Regions from separate parts of the Lactiplantibacillus sp. B652 genome, predicted to be linked through region 2. Evidence: predicted binding sites of a transcription regulator. Region 2 holds the regulator's gene; the other holds the start of a gene.

Region 1 (10,801 bases), on a different contig from region 2:
ATACGATGTTGAAACGCTGCTGGCATTTTTCAAAAAAATTCTAAATCAGGACACGCTAACCAACGTCGCGCTGATTGGGGTCGGTAATTTAGGCCACGCCCTGTTGAATTTTAATTTCCATAAAAATAGTAATGTCCGGATCTCAGCGGCTTTTGATGTTAATGAAGCCATTGCAAATACGGTCCAGAGTGGGGTTCCCGTCTATCCAATGACGGAACTCAAAAAGCAATTGATCGAACAACAGATTGAAATTGCCATCTTAACGGTGCCAACAACGGTTGTTCAAAAGATTACCGATGAGTTAGTTGATGCGAATGTTAAAGGCATCATGAACTTTACCCCATTGCGGATCTCAGTTCCAGAAACAGTGCGGGTTCAAAACGTTGATTTAACCAATGAATTACAGACCTTAATTTACTTTATTGAACATTATGGTCAACAATTGGGTGACAACGGTCAAGATGAACCAGACGAAGATGAAGATTAGTCTGCGCATGCATCTCAAGATTATGATACCAAAAAGCTTCTCTGAAATAAATTTTCGGAGAAGCTTTTTTGAACGTCTAAATTAATGCCACGAACGAATAAGCGACGCAATCTAATGAAGTGCAGTCAAGAGCGTCGGTACTACGACCGCAGCGTTCATCAAAATATGAGACGTCATCGAAGTCTGAATTCGGCCGGTATGTTGATAGAGCCAGCAGAACAGCAATCCAACGAAGGCGTAGAGAATTAGATGACCATCTGCGTGGGCGAGGCTGAAGAGAAAGCTCGAAATCAAGGCGGCCCCGATTTTGCCGGTCACCGCACTCAAGTTGCCAAAGATGACCTTGCGGAAGACGATTTCTTCCATAATTGGGGCACCCACGATAATGGCTAAGAAAAATACCGGGTATTGTTGCCCAACGGTGAGTAGGGTCGACGTATTGTTGGAAGCCGTCGATTGCCCCAACATCGCAGTTATTTTAAGAATCAGGACTTGGCCGACAATGACTAGGACGAGCCCAATCAGGCCCCATAGGATGGCGACCAGCCAGTTACTGCGCTGCTGCTCAACGGCGTTTTTGGCTGTCATTCGGCGTGCTAGCCACAGCAATAACAGTGCGCCGACCAAGTAGTCGACCGTTTGAATCAAGAAGACTTGGGACCCCAGTTGATGAAAGGCGGCCACTAAGACGCTTGGTAGCGCATAAACAATAAAATAAATAATCAGAATTAAGATTGATTGGCGGCGATTAACCATCAGCTCACGTCCTTTTTGAAAGTTTGTTTGATTTTTTCATTAACACACGCATTGTGTTCGTTAATTTATCATGAATCATGATTAAATCATGGTGTTTTCTGAGTTCAAGCCCGCCAGCTGAGACCCGCTGGAAACAGTGCGAATTTGCGTAAACCTGCTGTTGTGGATGCTTCCTACGCCGGCTGGAAGGTATTTCTGACAACGCTGGAACGCGATGGACACAGATTTAAGCCGACAAACCACGTCTTAAATACTGGTCTTCCACTAACCAAGCACACAACGCTTGCTAAGTGGAATTTCATCGCTGAGCATTGTCAGAAACACCTTCCAGCCGGGGATGGTATTCGAAAGGCAGACATGTGCGGCCCCAACATTTTGTTGGATTAGTCGTTGATTCCCTGGTACAGGGCCATTTTGACTTTAACTGTCAGACCGACTCCAACATATAGCAATACTTTTTACCAATGCTTTAAGGTTCCTGACAAACAGCTTCACTTAGCTTGTCAGAATCTTCTTTAGTCGTTTGAGATAGCAAAGTTTCGAATTATAAACAAAGGCTATTTTATCGACTAAATTCAAAACTAGTGTCCGTTGAAATTAGTGAATCATATCCAAGTAATCTGATCAGTACTAAAATGCCATAAAACAGCATCAATACTGATCAAAAAGTTTGCCTGAAGGGCCGGTCACTTAATATCCAGTGGTCAATTGTACCAAGATAGCTGGGCGTTCATCCGTCATTCGAGCGGTTTCCCGACCGGAGGGGCTGGCTGACAATGCTCAAATCGATGTCCGCCCTGTTCCAGCGTTGTCAGCCAGCCCCGGAGGTCGGAATCGGACGCGCATCGGCTGACGAACAGGAATCCACCAACTGGCACATTTTAATTATCATGAATACAAAATAATAACAAGCACAACACATATTAACACGATAATACCCATTATAGTCGATTTGACATTCTTTGACTAATAATTGACAAATCACTTGCAATCTCAAATTAAAATGATATAGTTGACAATGTAATTAGCACTTGAGGTTCAGGAGTGCTAAAAAAGAATAAATGGAGGGATTCACGTGTTAAAACCATTAGGAGATCGCGTTATCTTGCAACAACAAGAAGAAGAAGAACAAACCATTGGTGGTATTGTTATCGCCAATAACGCTAAGGAAAAGCCCCAAAGCGGCAAGGTTGTTGCCGTCAATGACGGTCGTGTTTTAGATAACGGGACAAAAGTTGACCCCAGCGTGAAGGTCGGCGATCAAGTCTTATTTGACAAGTATGCCGGTACTGAAGTGAAGTACCAAGGTGATAAGTACTTGGTATTGCACGAAAAAGATATCGTTGCAATCGAAGACTAATCCATTTAAAGGACGCAATTTAAAATAAACTAAATTCATGAGGTGAATAAGGATAATGGCTAAAGAATTAAAGTTCTCTGAAGATGCACGTTCAGCTATGCTAAAAGGTGTCGACCAATTAGCTAACACAGTTAAGTCAACGTTAGGGCCTAAGGGTCGCAACGTCGTATTGGAACAATCATATGGTTCACCAACCATTACTAATGATGGGGTTACCATTGCCAAAGCCATCGAATTAGATGACCACTTTGAAAACATGGGTGCCAAGTTAGTTTCTGAAGTTGCTTCAAAGACTAATGACATCGCCGGTGATGGGACGACCACTGCGACTGTTTTGACGCAATCCATCGTAACGGAAGGTATGAAGAACGTTACGGCCGGTGCTAACCCTGTTGGCATTCGTCGTGGGATTGAAGAAGCTACTAAGACGGCTGTTGACTCATTACACGCGATGGCACACGAAGTTAAGACGCAAGAAGATATTGCGCAAATCGCTTCTGTTTCATCAGCAAGTGAAGAAACTGGTAAGTTAATTGCTGAAGCCATGGAAAAAGTTGGTCATGATGGTGTCATCACGATTGAAGAATCCCGTGGTGTTGATACGAGCTTGGACGTTGTTGAAGGGATGCAATTCGACCGCGGCTACTTATCACAATACATGGTTACTGATAATGATAAGATGGAAGCCGACTTGGACAACCCTTATATCTTAATCACAGATAAGAAGATTTCAAACATTCAAGATATCTTACCATTGTTACAATCCATCGTTGAACAAGGCAAGCCATTGTTGATCATTGCTGATGACATTTCTGGCGAAGCTTTACCAACCTTAGTATTGAACAAGATGCGTGGGACGTTTAACGTTGTCGCTGTTAAGGCACCCGGTTTTGGTGATCGGCGTAAGGAACAATTACAAGATATCGCTATCTTAACTGGCGGAACGGTTATCACTGACGATCTTGGCCTTGAATTGAAAGATACGACGATCGATCAATTAGGTCAAGCGAACAAAGTAACGGTTACTAAGGACAACACGACCATCGTTGAAGGTGCGGGTTCTAAGGACGCCATCTCCGAACGGGTTGAATTCATCCGTAACCAAATCAGCGAAACGACTTCTGACTTTGACAAAGAAAAGTTACAAGAACGTTTAGCTAAATTAGCCGGTGGGGTTGCCGTTGTTCGTGTCGGTGCCGCTACTGAAACTGAATTGAAAGAACGCAAGTACCGGATCGAAGATGCTTTGAACGCCACTCGGGCCGCTGTTGAAGAAGGCTTTGTTGCCGGTGGTGGTACTGCCTTGATCAATGTCATCAAAGACGTTGCTGCATTGAAGGAAACTGGTGACGTTCAAACTGGGATCAACATTGTCAAACGTGCTTTGGAAGAACCAGTTCGTCAAATCGCTGAAAACGCTGGTTTGGAAGGCTCCGTTATCGTTGAAAAGATGAAGGAACAAAAGCCAGGTGTTGGTTTCAACGCTGCGACTGACGAATGGGTCGACATGATTGAAGCTGGTATCGTGGATCCTACTAAGGTTACACGTTCTGCTTTACAAAATGCCGCATCTGTTTCAGCCTTACTCTTAACGACTGAAGCCGTTGTTGCTGAAAAACCTGAAGAAAATGCACCCGCTGCACCAGCCGCACCAAACCCAGGTATGGGCGGTATGATGTAAACAAATCGTAACATTAAGCACTTACTCGGCTGAGTAAGTGCTTTTTTAATGCTGTTGGGGTGCAAATCAACTAAAATATGGGTATTGATTTATCCATAATGGAGCGGTAGGATTAGTCGTTAACGCAAAACAGGGGTACCTGGTCGTGCCCGGTAGTTTTAACTGGTAGTATTAATCAAGCTAAAGTAGTAGAATCTACTTTGACTTAGCTTACTTGGGATAATTATTTTGGACATAAAGGAGTTATTATCATGTGGCGTTATTTAAAACGGTTAGTTATTGGGAAACCGTTAAAAACCATGGACGAGGGTGGGCAAGCGCTCACTAAGTTCAAGGCCCTGGCGCTGCTGTCGTCAGATGCGCTATCATCAGTGGCTTACGGTACTGAACAGATTACGACGGTCTTAATTACACTTTCAGCGGCTGCTTTGATGTATCAATTGTATGTCGCGGCGTTAGTGCTGGTCCTACTGTTTGCCATCACGATGTCGTACCGGCAAATTATCCGGGCTTATCCATCTGGCGGGGGCGCCTACGTGGTTGCTAGTACTAACTGGGGTCGTCCAGCTGGACTAGTGGCTGGGGGCTCGCTGCTCGTCGACTACATGCTGACGGTGGCGGTTTCAGTGACTTCAGGGACTGAAGCCATTACGTCGGCAGTTCCGGCGTTAGCCAATTACCAAGTGCTGATTGCGGTACTGATCGTGATCGCAATTATGGCGCTGAATCTGCGTGGAATGCGTGAATCCGCATCATTCTTAACGTTCCCCGTATACTTTTTCATTATTATGATTATTGGCATGATTCTGTGGGGCATTATGAATATTGCGAGTGGTAACTTAACTTACCATGCATCCGCCGCTGTTGGGGCGCCCGTACAAGGTATGACGCTAGTACTGTTCCTGCGAGCCTTCTCCTCTGGGTCGTCATCACTGACCGGGGTTGAAGCCATCAGTAACGCGGTGCCAAACTTTAAACGGCCTAAGCGTAAAAATGCGGCCAATACACTTGCCATTATGTCGCTCGTGTTGGCAGTATTCTTTGGTGGAATCACTTATTTGAGTTACTACTTGGGAATCAAACCGCAAGCAGACAATACCGTGCTGTCACAAATTGCGACGGCGGTCTTTGGTCACGGCTTGTTCTACTACTTGCTCCAATTAGCCACTGCCTTGATTTTAGCGGTTGCCGCTAACACCGGTTTTTCCGCGTTTCCAATCTTGGCGTACAACTTGGCGAAGGATAAATTCCTGCCACATGCTTACATGGACCGGGGCGACCGGCTAGGCTACTCTAATGGGATTATCTCGTTAGCCGTCGGGGCGATCGCGCTCATCTTTATTTTCCATGGTAAGACGACGCTCTTGATTCCGTTATACGCGGTCGGGGTGTTCGTGCCGTTTACGTTATCTCAATCCGGGATGATCGTGCACTGGTTGCGCGAACATGGTCAATGGTGGTGGATGAAAGCCGCTGTTAACTTCCTCGGTGCCTTGATTTCGTTAGGACTAGTGGTCTTCTTATTCTTGCTCCACTTCGGCAACGTTTGGCCATACCTAATCGTGATGCCACTGTTGCTTTACATGTTCTTCCGGATTCACGTGCATTATAAACGAGTAGCTGCCCAGTTGCGGGTAGTCGCAAAGGAAAAGGCCGCTATTCATGATTATGACGGGGCTACGGTGATCGTGCTCGTTTCAAATGTTACGCGGGTAACGGCCCAAGCGGTCAACTATGCGCGTTCGATTGGGGATTACGTGATTGCGATGCACGTGTCCTTTGATGAAAATCCTGAAAAGGAACATAAAACGGCCGCGGAATTCAAAGAAACCTTCCCGGATGTTCGGTTCGTCGATATTCATTCGTCGTATCGTTCGATTGCCACGCCAACGTTACGCTTCTGTGATGTGATTGCCAAACGGGCGGCGGAACGGAACTTCTCTACTACCGTTTTGGTCCCACAATTTGTGCCTAAAAAGCCTTGGCAGAATATTTTGCATAACCAGACCAGCTTACGGCTACGCGCGGTATTAAATTCGCGTGAAAATATTATTGTGTCGACTTATAACTACCATTTAAAAGAATAGTAACTTGATATTGAAACCCGGTATAACTGCCGGGTTTTTAATTTTGTGTCATAATATGAGTAACGATGGTTATAATTTAAGGGTTTGATTAGCACGTGACGGTTCAAATGTGAACGAATTGTGTTGCCTTTCCTAAGTTTTGGTGAAGCAAGTTGTCAAGCGTCATTGGGATTTGTATAATTATCATAATAAGAGTGAGAAGGGGGTTGCGCACAAATGATCAGGTTTGAAATTTTAGTATGCCTAGTGGCAACCATGATAGTTTCTGCAATCTTGACGCCGTTTGTGCGGAAGCTCGCATTTAAAATCGGGGCGGTGGACAAACCGAATGTCCGGCGGGTCAATAAAATACCGATGCCAACAATGGGTGGCTTAGCGATTTTTATTTCCTATACCGTCGGGACAACTGTCCTCTATCTGATGCACCAATTTCCTAGTCGCATCTTTTTCGCGCTATTAGGTGGCGAGCTGATTATTATTGCGACTGGAATTATCGACGATATTTATGAATTAAAACCCCGTCAGAAGATGTTGGGTATCACATTAGCGGCACTTGAAGTTTACTTTATCGGTGGCATCCGAATGACGACCTTTACCTTTCCGTTGCTGGGACTGATTCATTTCCAATGGTTAAGTTTGCCAGTGACGCTGTTATGGATTTTAGCCATCACCAATGCGGTGAACCTAATTGATGGTCTGGACGGTTTAGCGACCGGGGTCTCAATCATTTCACTCACGACGATGGGGATCATCGGGTTATTCTTCTTGAATGCCAACATGTTTGTGTCGCTGCTGATTTTTACCCTAGTTGCAGCGATGATGGGCTTCCTGCCGTACAATTTCTTCCCAGCAAGAATTTATCTGGGGGATACGGGTTCCTTGTTCATCGGCTTCATGACGGCGGTGTTCTCACTGTTTGGACTCAAAAACGTGACGTTGATTTCCGTTGGGATTCCAGTGATGATTTTAGGCGTGCCAATCACGGATACGGTCTACGCGATGATTCGCCGGATCTTGAATAAAAAGCCGATTTCGCAGGCGGATAAACATCACCTGCACCACCGGCTGATGCAATTAGGATTGACCCATCGACAAACCGTCATGGTCATTTACGGGATTGCATTGATTTTTTCGTTCATTTCATTGCTTTACCCGATTTCATCGATCTGGGGTTCAGTTCTCCTGACGATTGGCTTGTTACTGGGACTGGAACTCTTCGTTGAAGCAATTGGCTTAGCTGGCGATAATCGTCAGCCGTTACTCGATTGGATCAAACGAACCGTTGCCCGGCTGACTTCCAAGACTAATCATTAAAAGTTAAGTCAACAAATCAGTTGAATGTAAGGCCCTCTGATATTGTGATTGGTGGCGACGTCATCAGTACGCGTTAGTTAGTGGTCTAACTTGCTGCCAGTTCTGAGTGAGTCCACCGTGTTAGTTTGGCTGCCAGATTGATGGCCTCGCGCTTAAGACAATGGTCACTGCTGATATCATTCAAATGAAAATACACTTTAAATTATTACAGGCATCCGCCACGTCAATCGTGCGGGTGCCTGTTTTTCGTTATCGCTGCTTGCGTTCATCAACCTCGACTTTACCAAAACTATACAAGCATTTTACACAATCGTCATTCACAATTTACAAACGATCAGTAATATTAAGCATGTTCCAAGCAATCAACGAAGTGTAACCGTCGAGTGGTGATGCTGCTCCATCACCAGCAACAATACTCCTACCCAGTTATGCGATGACGGTTATCATGTTGGTTGCTTCATTTTGATAGTCAATTGAAGAAGGGGAGTTTCAATTATGAAAAAAGCACTGACACTCGGCGCATTGGCAGTAACGATGACCGTTTTACTAGCCGGTTGCGGCAGTAGCTCAGCTACGAGCACGAAGAACACGAGTAGTAGTGGTAGTGGCAGCTCAAAAACAACCAAGATTGTGGCAACCGGATCAACCGCGTTACAACCACTGGTCGAACAAGCTGGCCAAGCTTACCAAAATGAACATGCCAACGTGACGATCAACGTTCAAGGTGGTGGTTCCGGTGCCGGCCTTAGCCAAGTTGCTAAGGGCTCAGTTAATATTGGAAACTCAGACTTATTTGCACAAGAACAAAAAGGGTTAGACGCCAAAGGGTTAGTTGATCATAAAGTGGCCGTTGTGGGGATGGCACCTGTCGTTAATAAGGATGCCGGGGTCACGAATGTTTCTAAGCAAGAATTAGTTAAGATTTTCCAAGGCAAGATTACCAACTGGAAAGATGTCGGTGGTAAGGACGAAAAGATCACCGTTGTCAACCGGGCACAAGGTAGTGGGACGCGGGCAACGTTTGAAAAATGGGGCTTAGATAATGCCAAAGTGGCAACGAGCCAAGAACAAGATTCAAACGGGACGGTTCAAAAAATCGTCAGCACCACACCGGGGGCAATCAGTTACTTAGCGTTCTCATACGTTAAGTCTGATGTTCAAGCCTTAGCCATTGACAATGTTAAACCAACTGAAGCCAACGTTGCCACTAACAAGTGGAAGATCTGGGCATACGAACACATGTATACTAAGGGTCAACCAACTGGCGAATTAAAGAACTTCTTGACGTACATGACGTCCAAGTCAGTTCAAGGCAGTTTGGTTAAGAAATTAGGTTACATTCCGTTGACTTCAATGAAAGTTGACCGGGGCCAATCAGGTGCCATTACTGATTTGAAATAACCGCAAAAAAGTCGAGCAAGTTGTGCTCGGCTTTTTGTGTATCCTAAATATGATCTAGCAGAACTACCGGTAATCCAGCTTAATCCTGAGATACCGGTACTTCCGCAAACTGTTCACCCTGTTCAGTGAAGGTCACTTGACCACTCAATAAATTAGTGATGGCCGTTTGCACCGCGGCTAACTCTGCTGCACTCACTGCGATCGTCTGGGTGACTTGAACGCCGTAATCGGTATTTAGTATGACCAGTTGGTTTTGCTGCAAGTAATAGTTCAACGCGTCGACGTTGCGGTAATCAAGAGCAATCGCCAGCCGCATCTGTAAAACCCGTTCGACTTTGCCACACGCTTCGATTGCAGCGGCCGGGGTCCCGTTGTAGGCGCGAATTAGGCCGCCAGCCCCCAGCTTGATCCCGCCAAAGTAGCGTGTCACGACCGCCAAAACATCGTGAACGTCGTTGGCTTTAAGGACTTCCAGAATTGGGGAGCCGGCCGTTCCTGAGGGTTCACCGTCATCACTCATCCGTTGAATGTGGTCGTCGTCGCCTAGCATGTAGGCAAAGCAATTATGGTTCGCCTTCGGGTTGGCAGCGCGGACCGCGGCAATTTTAGCCTGGGCATCATCCTCACTGGTAATGCGGTAAAGGTGTGCGATGAAGCGCGATTTCTTGATGGTCTGTTCAAAGACCGTGTCTTGGGTAATGGTGTAATAGGGTTTCGTCAAAATTATCGATTCCTTTCGTGGATTCCAGCATGATTTGCGTATGTAATCTATAAAGGGGTGAAGACGTGCAAGCACAAGAACTATATGGTCGGCAGTTAGCCTTATCCGCCGAGGCCGCGCGTGACTTGCCGGCTGGCTGTCAAGTTTTGCCAGCGATGCAAGTGACGGCGATCCAGGTCCAGTGTCAACGCTGTGGCAGTCAGCTGGACCGCCAGCGCGCGCAATTACCGAACGAGCAGTATTATTGTTACCAATGTCTGAATCTAGGCCGTATCAGCACCCTCGTTAAACTCTATCATATGTCAGAACCGAATGCTTTTGCAACGGTCCCGACCTGTACTTGGACTGGTCAGCTAACGGCCCAACAAGCCGCGTGTGCACAAATGATTCAAGAAAAGTTTGCCGCACGAGAACGACAATTATTGTGGGCGGTGACCGGTGCAGGGAAAACGGAAATGCTGTTTCCCGGGATCACTTGGGCCTTAGCACAACGGTGGCGCGTGGCCATTGCGTCACCGCGAGTCGATGTTTGTTTGGAACTGGCGCCCCGATTGCGAGCAGCATTTGCGGATGCGCCAATTGCCGTGCTGCATGGCCGTGACCCGGAACCGTATCAATATACGCAATTGACGATTTGTACGACCCATCAATTGTTACGTTTTCGCCACGCCTTTGATGTCCTGATTATTGATGAAGTTGACGCTTTTCCATTCGCAGCTAATCCGCGGTTGGCATTTGCAGTCAAGCAAGCGCTCAAACCAGATGGCGCACTACTGTATTTAACGGCGACCCCTAGTCCGGCGCTGTTACGGCAAGTTCGACGAGGACAGTTAGCGATTAGTTATTTGCCATTACGGTTTCATCAACACTTACTGCCGACGATTACGGTGCGATTGCAGCCCAACTGGCCCCAGCTACTAGCACACGGCAAGTTGCCGCGGTGCCTAATTCAACGGTTACGGCAGTATCAGACGCGGTACCAACGCTTTTTGTT
Region 2 (10,801 bases):
AGTGATGGATGAAATTGACTGGGATACGGCTGCCGGCTGGTCCCGTTTGACCAATCATTTAGGCGGCTTTGAAGGCGGAATGACGAATGGCATGCCAATTGTGATCAAAGCCGCAATGAAGCCGATTCCAACCCTTTACAACCCATTACAAAGCGTCGACATTGCGACTAAAGTTCGTCAAAAGGCTAGCGTTGAACGTTCGGATACGACGGCCATCGTGCCAGCCTCGTTGGTGGTCGAGAGTGTCGTGGCGATCGAACTGGCGCGGGCGCTGACTGCCACGTTTGATGGGAGTAACTTACAACGGCTACAGCGGATGGTGGCCGACTACCGCGACGAACTTCGGCAATATTAGGACGCCAATATGGAAATTCATACATTAGGTCCCACAGCGACCGATAGTTACGCGGCAGCGCGGACTTATAACCAACGTGTCTGGCAGGGGCAGGCGACGATTGTTGGCCATCCCAGTTTTGAATCGATTTTGACGAATCTGAACGCTTACCAGGGTGCGCAACTCGTGATACCCGCGGCCTTCAAATCGCCAACGCTGCATGCAAGCTGGGGCGATGTCCACTACGCCTTGCTGAATCAGTTGACATTGTGCGATTGTTTTATGACCAAACTGGATCCCTTAGTGGTTGTCCAACGGTTAGATGCCGACAACCAGATTGGCTATACGCACGCCGCAACAGCACAATTGCTCAAACGATTAGTCCAGCGGGTGACAGTCCAAACTGCTGCCAGTAAATACTTAGCGTATCAGGCCTATCAAGAAAATCAGGCCGCCTACGTCTTAACCAACGAAAAAAATGTGACATTAACGCACAATGAACGCCAACTCGCGCGCCTGACACCATCGATGGTGTGGTGCGTCTATCAAATTAATTAGGGATGATGATTGATGATAAAAACATTAACTGGAGCGCCCAAAATCGGCCTACATGGGACATTAGCGGTTCCTGGCGATAAGAGTTTATCGCATCGCGGTCTGATCTTAGGGGCCATCAGTCAGGGGACAACGACGCTCCACGGCTTTTTACCCGCTGCTGACTGTCTGTCCACTCTGACTGCACTGCAGGCGTTAGGCGTCCCGATTCACCGCGATGGGACGACGGTTACGATTACTGGGCGCGGGTTACACGGGTTATCCCAACCCAAGCAGCCGCTAGATATGGGAAATGCGGGAACGGCCACTCGGTTACTAGCCGGTTTGTTAGCCGGACAACCGTTTGCAACGACACTGATTGGGGATGCTTCACTGAGCCGTCGTCCAATGGAACGTGTGCGGCAACCTTTGCAGGCGATGGGGGCTCACATTGAGCTAACCGCGGGACATTTACCAATGAGGATTAATGGGCAACGACTACACGGTGGTCATACCGACATGCAGGTAGCTAGCGCGCAAGTCAAAAGTGCCCTGATCCTTGCGGCATTACAAGCGGACGGCCCCAGTACGATCGTCGAACAATTACCGACTCGTGACCATACCGAACGATTATTACGTCAATTTGGTGGCCATATCGAAACTGCGGCGGATGAACGTACGATTACCGTAACGCCACAACCACAATTGCAGGGTCAAACGGTGCAGATTCCCGGCGATTTTTCTTCGGCAGCGTTTTTTCTGACAGCCGCCAGCATCGTGCCAAAAGCCCATATTCGCTTGACCCAGGTCGGACTAAATCCAACGCGCACCGGTCTATTGAATGTTTTGCAGCGGATGGGTGGCCATGTTACCGTAACGCCGCAAACTCAAACCACTGAACCAGTGGGAGACATTGAAGTATCCTGTGCGCAGTTGCATCCGATTCACCTGACGGCTGCCGATATTCCAGCTATTATTGATGAACTCCCATTAGTGGCCTTGTTAGCTGCCACGGCGGATGGTATCAGTACGGTTAGTGGCGCTGCAGAATTGCGCGTCAAGGAGACCGACCGGATTGCGACTATCGTGACTGAGCTGCAAAAACTCGGCGTGGTGATTACGGCCCAACCGGATGGATTTACGATTGATGGTCGGGCAACTTGGCACCAACCAAAAGAGAATTTGGATAGTCATGGTGATCATCGAATCGGCATGATGATGGCCATTGCGGCATTACGGCTCCCTCAACCGACGCAACTCGCAGGTGCCGAAGCAGTCGACATTTCATACCCGACCTTTTTTGAAGATTTAGCACAGCTTTGTCAGGGGGTGCGTGTATGACAACAGTCTTAGTCAAGGGGATTGGTTTAATTGGTAGTTCATTGGCATTAGCAATCAAACAAGCTCACCCGGAAATGCGGGTGCTCGGGAGTGACTGCGATGTCGCCAGTCTGAGCTATGCCCAACAGCAAGGCATCATTGATGCGGCCGTTAAGGATTGGCAGGCTGCCGCACTGCAAGCGGATGTCATTTTGTTGGCGGGACCGGTCAATGTCATCGTGGCAGACTTAAAAACGCTCGCGACCTTAACACTGAAACCCAACGTGCTGGTCACGGATGTTGGTAGTACCAAACAACAAGTTGTACAAGCCGCACAGCCGTTACAACAACGGGGGATCAACTTTATCGGTGGTCACCCGATGGCAGGGTCGCATAAGTCAGGGGTGACGGCCGGTCGCGCGGATTTGTTTGAGAATGCCTTTTACTTTTTGATTCCTGGTCGCACGTCCGATACCGTCGTGACGCAATTACAAACGTTACTGTCGGCGACGCGGGTTAAATGGTTGACGGTGACGGCGCGCCAACACGACCGAATCGTGGGCCAGTTGAGCCATTTGCCGCACGTGGTTGCCGCCGCACTCGTCAATCAGACCCAACAGGTGTTGGCCGATTCACCATTAGGCTTGCGACTCGCTGCCGGTGGCTTTAAAAGCATTACCAGAATTGCCAGTTCTGATCCGACGATGTGGACGGCGATTTTGGCCACTAATGCTGAACTTGTAACCAGTGAATTGCAGGGTTATATTGACCAATTGAGTGACATTAAGACGGCCATCACTCATCAAGATGCGACTCGTGTTCATGAGTTTTTTGCGACGGCCAAAGTCACCCGTGACCGGCTTGGACCAGAACAACTGGGTGGGCTACCTAACTTTTATGACCTGTTTTTAAACGTGCCTGACCAGGTTGGGACGATTGCGGATGTCACTCAACGTTTGGCAGCTGCAAAGTTGAGCTTGGTGAATATTCATATTTTAGAAATTCGAGAAGAAATCGACGGCGTTTTACAGCTGACGTTCAACGATGCCGTTGCACAAAATGAGGCGGCAACTTTATTAACGACAGCCGGATACCAGATCGTGAGGAGGAATTAATTAATGATACAAGCAATTTTAATTGGATTTATGGGTAGTGGCAAGACAACGGTCGGCCGGATTCTAGCGCGCAGTCTAGCAACTGCCCACGCGGATTTGGATGACTTGATCGTCCAACAAGCGGGGCGGCCAATTACGACGATTTTTGCTGAACAGGGTGAGGCCTACTTCCGACAGTTAGAACACCAAACCCTGTTGCGTGCGCTTCAAGCAACCGGGGTGCTTTCAACCGGTGGCGGTACACCGACGATTGCGATGAATGCGGTTAGTCTAAAACAAAGTACGGTACCCGTCATTTGGTTAACTGCAAATGATGACACGATTATTCAGCGGGTCCAACAAGATTCCGGGCGGCCACTAGTCAATCAATTAGACCAGACAAGCCTACTCGCGCTCAAACGGCGTCGCCAAGCGTTATATGCCGATGTCGCCGACTTAACGATCGCCACCGACCAATTGACGCCCGCGCAAATTGCTGACCAGATTCAGGGCTGGCTCAGCGATCAGCGTGCGGTACGGCAGGCTGAATAAGTATCACGGATTGTGCGTCATGAATAATGGTTAAAACGTGCCATTTAGTTGGATTACTGTTCGTCATCCGATGCGCTTCCTAGTCCGACTTCCGGGGCCGGCTGACAACGCTGGAACAGGGCGGACATCGATTTGAACTCACGCAGAAACCCACTGCGCAATTTCAAATACGAGTCTTCTTCTAGCCCGGGAAACCCGCCCGGACAAGAAGAATTTCGCCCTTGAGCATTGTCAGCCAGCCCCTACAGTCGGGAAACCGCTCGAATGGCAGATGAACGACCACTTATCTGGGTGCAATTGACCATTGAATATTAAAAGACGGGCCCTTCATGCGAACTTTGAACAACAACATTGATGATAATTTGTGGTGCTCATTTACCAGTAAGTCTGAAGATTATCACTTGATTCAATGGAAATTAGGCTAAAAATCAGACGATAAAATTGCCATCAGTGTAGAATTTGAGGTTTTAACGGTTGCGTCGACAAAGAAAGTTCCGTTAATGTTCAGCTATGCTGATGGTTCATCGTTTTACAGCACGGATAAGTCAGTTTGAATATTAATGAAAATTAGTGAAATTTGTCTTACCGGCGAATATCAAAATGGCTGTTATTAAGTGTCAACGACCATTCCATTAAAAGGTTGGGTCCACACATATCTGCCTTTCGAATACCATCCAGGCTGGAAGGTATTTCTGACAATGCTCAGCGTTTTTCAGAGTGTGAGGTTCAGACGGGTTGGGACTGAGGATTAGCCTAGCTAGAGCGTTAAGCGGTGAATTTCCGCTTGGTCTCTGGCGTAGCTAACCGGAAGTCCCAGTCTGACCCGAACACGTTTCATCCATACTGCAGCTAACGTGAAAGACCAGTATTTAAGACGTGGGTTCTCGGCTTAAATCTGTGTCCATCGCGTTCCAGCGTTGTCAGAAATGCCTGGAGGCCGGTATAGGACGTTTCTATCGCTGAAAGTTTACGTAAACTCGAGCCGTTTCCAGCGGGCCTCAGCTGGCTGCTTTTGAACTTAAGAATTGGGATCTTTTAACCATCTTTAGTGCCAGCTCACAATGTATCATTGCCATTAAATGCATAATATCAATCACATCATAACCGCGCTTGCTCTAAACCAGCGCGGTTTTTGTGCGGTGAGTGAGCAACTAGGTCGGACAGTAGCTAGTAAAGGCTAATCAGTGGAGACGATGAATTCACGTATTAATCCGCTTACATATTGGGTGGATGTGGTATACTGAAAAATGTCGATTAATCTGCTTTTCGTGGTGCCATGACCACATTAGCGATGGTAGGTCAGCAGCTGACTTAGCGAGAACAGTGATTAATCCGGATGAGAACGAAATACCATTAATCTAACCGAAACGATTAAGTGAACGATTATTAGAGGAGTTTTTTATGTTAAACGGGATTCTACCATTATATAAACCACGCGGAATGACTAGTTTTGACTGCGTTGCAAAAATTCGGCGGTTGTATCAAACCCGCAAAGTTGGTCACTCTGGGACGCTGGATCCAAATGTGGACGGTGTCTTGCCGATTTGTATCGGGAATGCGACCAAGGTCGTGCAATTTCTAGTGGCTTCTGGTAAAGAATATCAGGGCAGTATTACACTGGGCTTCGCCACAACGACTGAAGACTTAGATGGTGATGAAATCGCTCGTCAAGCTGTCGATGCCCCGTTTTCTGATGCCGCGATCGATGACGCACTCGCCCAAATGACGGGGGAGATCACGCAGATCCCGCCCATGTTTTCGGCGGTCAAAGTTAATGGACGGCGGCTCTATGATTATGCCCGGCATGGTGAGACAGTCGAACGGCCGCAACGGCACGTGACGATTACCAGCTTCAAACAACGCCAGCCCGCAACTTATGATTCAGAAGCCAAGACGCAGACGATTTATTTCACGGTCGCCTGCAGTAAAGGGACCTACGTCCGCACGTTAGCCGTTGATGTGGGCCGGGCACTCGGGGTTCCAGCCGTCATGAGTGACCTGACGCGCCTCAAGAGCGGCGGTTTTACCCTTGATGAAACGGTGACTTTTGAAGAAATTGCGGCGCATGCAGATGCCGGGACAGCTGGCGAATTGCTAGCACCTATCGACAAAGCACTCAGTCAATACCCACGGGTGACTTTGACTGATGAACAGTGGCAGCGCGTGAAGAACGGTGCCCCGATTTCAGCCGCTGAGGGGCAACAATCCGCACCAGATGCGAACACGATGGTTGCGTTAGTTTACCAAAACAGCCTAAAATGTCTATATAGTTATCGACCGGACGAACAGCGGTACAAGCCGTTTAAAATGTTTGCGGTCAATTAAGGAGTTTTTGTCATGCAGGTGATTAATTTAAAGTACCCCGTGGCGGCGAGCCAAATTCCCGCTGGGCCAATTGTCTTGGCGCTCGGCTTTTTTGACGGCGTTCACCGCGGACATCAACAAGTTGTCGCAACTGCGCGTCAAGCCGCCCAAACTCAGGGGGCCAAGCTCGCAGTGATGACGTTTGACCAGCATCCCTCGGTCGTTTTTCAGCACACGGATCCGCAACAGGTGCGATATTTGACCACGATCGACCAAAAGACCACGCTGATGGCTGAACTAGGCGTCGACATTTTATACGTGCTGCATTTTGATGCAACGGTCGGTGCCATGCCACCGCAAACGTTCGTTGACCAGCTGATTGTGGGGCTACACGCCACCACCGTCGTCGCAGGCTTTGATTACACGTATGGTCCGGCTGATATCGCGAATATGCAACGGCTCAACGACTATGGCCGCGACCGGTTTAACATTATCGAAGTGCCCAAAGCGGAATTGGATGCTGAAAAAATCAGCTCTACACGCATTCGACAGGCATTGGATGACGGCCAAATTGACGTCGCCAACCGTTTATTAGGCTATCAATATGAAACTGCCGGTGAGGTCGTCCATGGTGAAGCCCGTGGAAGGACGCTTGGATTTCCGACTGCCAACGTGGCGCATGATTCGAATACCAGAGTGCCGGGAATCGGCATTTATGCGACGATGGTCAAAACGGGCAGTCAATGGGTGATGGGGATGGCCTCAGTTGGGCGCAACGTCACGTTCGGCGATCATCGGCCGATTACCGTTGAAATTTATTTGCTCGATTTTCATGGTGACTTATACGGTCAGCATTTGACCGTTCGGTGGGGTCACCGAATGCGCGGGGAAATCAAATTTTCTGGCGCGGATGCGCTTGTCGAGCAGTTAAAACATGACGAACAAGCGACGCGTGATTATTACGACGCACACCCATTCCAAGCAACACCACGGTTACAAGTGACAGCACAATCAAATTCATTGGAGGCATAGATGATGGATACAAGCACAATTTTTCAACACGGCACACTCGGTTTACTCGTTCCTGGTTTATTTGATGGCACGATTACGGCTGGTGAACTCTTAACGCATGGAGACACGGGCATCGGGACGTTGGACGGGTTGAACGGAGAGGTCATTATTTTGGATGGCCATGCTTATCAGGCGCGTGAAGACGGTCAGATTCGCGAGATTGCGGCTGATGAGACCTTGCCATTTGCATCGGTGCACTTTGAAAAGCCAACGATCAGTGCACAACTTGCTGACCTGAAGCAAGCTGACTTTGAACAACAAGTGATTTGTGATTACCGGTTGACCAACGTCTTTGCTGCGATTCGTGTCGACGGGACGTTTGCTAAGGTCAAGACCCGGGTTGCGCCACGGCAGGAACCGCCTTACAAGACATTGGTTGAAGCAACGGCGACCCAACCAGAATTTACCGGTGAAAACGTCGATGGCACGATCATTGGCTACTATGCACCACACTTGTTCCAGGGTGCGACGGTAGGTGGCTTCCATTTGCACTTTCTCAGTGCTGACCACCAATTAGGCGGCCACTTACTGGGCTTTGAAATTGCGCAAGCGACGTTGAAAGTGCAACATTTTGCTGATTTCCACGTGCACTTGCCAATTGATAATGAAGCTTATCTACAAGAACAATTTGATAATGAAACGATCGACCACGCCATCAATAAAGCGGAACGCTAGATTAGTCAACGACGGCGCTTGGTTGCTTGGTTGGAATCAAGCTCAACTCTCGGAAATGAATCATTTCTGGGAGTTTTTTAGTTGGCGCTTTGTTTGAAGGTTGGCTTGCTAATTTAAAATTGCTGATAATGCTTGAACGACCGAGACAAGCGGTGCGTTTAAGACCGTCAACTCGGGACCGACAAACTAGCAAACACGATACAGGCATCCCGCTTGCATTGCCTAATTAAAGGGTGTATATTAGCACTCGAAGGTTAGGAGTGCTAAAGCTGATCAAGGTGAAGCCAGCCTTTACATGGCAATGGTTTCTGAAATGAAATCAGTGACATTCTTTTCCAGAAATACTTTGTCTTTCCTTGACTTTCGTCGGGGGGGTTGTTATATTAGTAATTGTGTTAGCACTCCATTAAGTTAAGTGCTAAAAAGAGGTGATGATCACGTTAACTGAACGACAAAGCCTAATTTTAACGGCAATTGTCCGTGACTATACCGAGGGCGGTAATCCAGTCGGCTCCAAAACGTTGGTTCAAGAACTACCGATGAAGGTCAGTTCGGCAACGATTCGTAATGAAATGGCGCATTTGGAAGACTTAGGGTTAATCGTCAAAACGCATTTGTCTTCAGGTCGGATTCCATCGATCAAAGGGTATCGCTACTATGTTGATCATATTTTGAAACCCGAAAAGGTTGATAGCCAAGACTTGAAGGTGATTCAACATTCGCTAGGTGGCGAGTTTCATAAGATTGATGAAATCGTGGCTCAGTCAGCGGATATTTTATCACAGCTCACGAGTTACACGACTTTTACGTTGCGACCAGAGTTAAAGGACAGTCGCTTAAGTGGATTTCGATTGGTGCCATTAGGTAATCACCAGGTCATGGCTATTCTGGTGACGAATAACGGTGATGTCGAGAACCAGACGTTTACGATTCCTAATGATATTTCGGGAGATGAGCTCGAGCCAGTCGTTCGCTTTATCGATGATCAACTGGTTGGCCTGCCGTTACAAGACGTCCTCCGTCAATTGAATCATGAGATTCCAATGAAGCTTGCACAGTACTTGCAAGATCCAGATGGGTTCTTAGATATCTTTGGCAGTGTGTTGTCCAAGGCAGCTTCTGAGCGCTTCTATGTTGGCGGTAAGTTGAATCTATTCAACTATACCGACCAGCAGAGCCCTAAGGAATTAAGGTCATTGTACTCGTTACTGGATCAAACGGATCGCTTAGCTAATGTGATTGGCCCACCTGGTCAGCACATTCAAGTGCGTATCGGTAATGAGATCACCAACGATTTGCTGAAGAACTACAGTTTAATCACGGCGACTTACGATGTTGATCAGCACGGTCAAGGGGTCATTGCACTGCTTGGACCGACTGCAATGCCGTACTCGCGGATGATTGGACTGATGGGCGCGTTCCAGCGTGAACTGGCCCGCAAATTATTAGATTACTACCGGTACTTTGACGAGTGACGGACAGGGAGATGAAAACATTGGCAAAAAAATCAACGCGTGCGACGTCTGAGGAGACTCAGTCGACGTCCACTGATTCAGCGACAACTTCAACTGCCAGTGAAACTGCAAAGGCAGCAACGAGTGCAACTGAGCAAGCCGAGCAAACTGCAAAAGCCACTCAAGTTGACCCACAAGCGCAGCAAATTGCTGATTTAAAAGCGCAGTTAACTGATAAAGACGATCAATTACTACGCGCACAGGCCGAAATCGTTAACATGCAAAACCGCAACAAGAAAGAACAAGCGGCGTTGCTCAAGTATGACGGTCAGGCTCTCGCAAAAGACGTTTTACCAGTTCTAGATAATCTGGAACGGGCGTTGGCAACTGAAGCGGACGATGAAGCGGCCCAACAGTTGAAGAAGGGTGTTGAGATGGTCTATGGTCATCTACAAGATGCTTTGAAGAAACACGGGGTCACTGAAGTTGCGGCTGCGGGTGAAAAGTTTGATCCGAACGTTCACCAAGCTGTTCAAACAGTGCCGGTCGATGATGATCACCCAGCTGATACTGTGGTTCAAGTCTTACAACGGGGTTACCTGTTAAAAGATCGGACCCTCCGTCCAGCGATGGTCGTTGTGGCACAATAAATCAAAAAATAAAATTAATTTAAAAGAGGTTTGTTAATTTATGGCAAGTAATAAAATTATCGGGATTGACCTCGGGACTACTAACTCTGCGGTAGCGGTTCTTGAAGGTACAGAACCTAAAATTATCACGACTCCTGAAGGTGGCCGGACGGTGCCATCAGTAGTTGCTTTCAAAGATGGCGAAACTCAAGTTGGTGAAGTTGCTAAGCGGCAAGCAATCACCAACCCAAATACGGTTGCTTCAATCAAGCGTCACATGGGTGAAGCAGGCTACAAAGTTTCTATCGAAGGTAAAGACTACACCCCACAACAAATTTCAGCGATGATCTTACAATACATCAAGAGCTTTGCTGAAGATTACCTTGGCGACACAGTTGAAAAAGCGGTCGTTACGGTACCTGCTTACTTTAACGATGCACAACGGCAAGCCACTAAGGATGCTGGTAAGATTGCCGGTTTAAACATTGAACGGATTATTAACGAACCAACTGCCGCTGCTTTGGCATATGGTTTGGATAAGACCGACAAAGATGAAAAAATCTTAGTTTATGACCTTGGTGGTGGGACCTTTGATGTCTCCATCTTGGAATTAGGCGATGGGGTCTTCGAAGTGTTATCAACGAATGGTGATACTCACCTTGGTGGTGACGACTTTGACCAAAAGATCATCGACTGGTTAATTGCCAACTTCAAAGCTGACAACGGTGTCGACTTGTCACAAGACAAGATGGCTTTACAACGGTTAAAGGATGCTGCTGAAAAAGCGAAAAAGGACCTCTCGGGGGTTTCTGAAGCACAAATCAGCTTACCATT

The links. The regulator HrcA, encoded in region 2, represses chaperone genes, less so after heat shock. The targets are predictions, from matches to a motif close to TTAGCACTCNNNNNNNNNGAGTGCTAA.
Region 1: groES (co-chaperone GroES) is a predicted target of HrcA. The motif match lies at 2,268-2,294, and genes of this name have one in related genera.

The regions. Positions count from the first base shown of each region.
Region 1 is NZ_JAMSKY010000010.1:58,148-68,948, forward strand. Features, by position in the region: gene MZO40_RS12370 (redox-sensing transcriptional repressor Rex) at 1-487, shown strand, start outside; gene MZO40_RS12375 (CPBP family intramembrane glutamic endopeptidase) at 599-1,243, opposite strand; gene groES (co-chaperone GroES) at 2,319-2,603, shown strand; gene groL (chaperonin GroEL) at 2,659-4,284, shown strand; gene MZO40_RS12390 (APC family permease) at 4,536-6,371, shown strand; gene MZO40_RS12395 (glycosyltransferase family 4 protein) at 6,588-7,685, shown strand; gene MZO40_RS12400 (phosphate ABC transporter substrate-binding protein) at 8,181-9,086, shown strand; gene MZO40_RS12405 (YigZ family protein) at 9,166-9,807, opposite strand; gene MZO40_RS12410 (DEAD/DEAH box helicase) at 9,873-10,801, shown strand, end outside.
Region 2 is NZ_JAMSKY010000003.1:188,823-199,623, forward strand. Features, by position in the region: gene aroC (chorismate synthase) at 1-355, shown strand, start outside; gene MZO40_RS05695 (amino acid biosynthesis protein) at 365-892, shown strand; gene aroA (3-phosphoshikimate 1-carboxyvinyltransferase) at 905-2,209, shown strand; gene MZO40_RS05705 (prephenate dehydrogenase) at 2,206-3,303, shown strand; gene MZO40_RS05710 (shikimate kinase) at 3,310-3,834, shown strand; gene truB (tRNA pseudouridine(55) synthase TruB) at 5,236-6,159, shown strand; gene ribF (riboflavin biosynthesis protein RibF) at 6,172-7,170, shown strand; gene budA (acetolactate decarboxylase) at 7,174-7,884, shown strand; gene hrcA (heat-inducible transcriptional repressor HrcA) at 8,316-9,359, shown strand; gene grpE (nucleotide exchange factor GrpE) at 9,380-9,988, shown strand; gene dnaK (molecular chaperone DnaK) at 10,029-10,801, shown strand, end outside.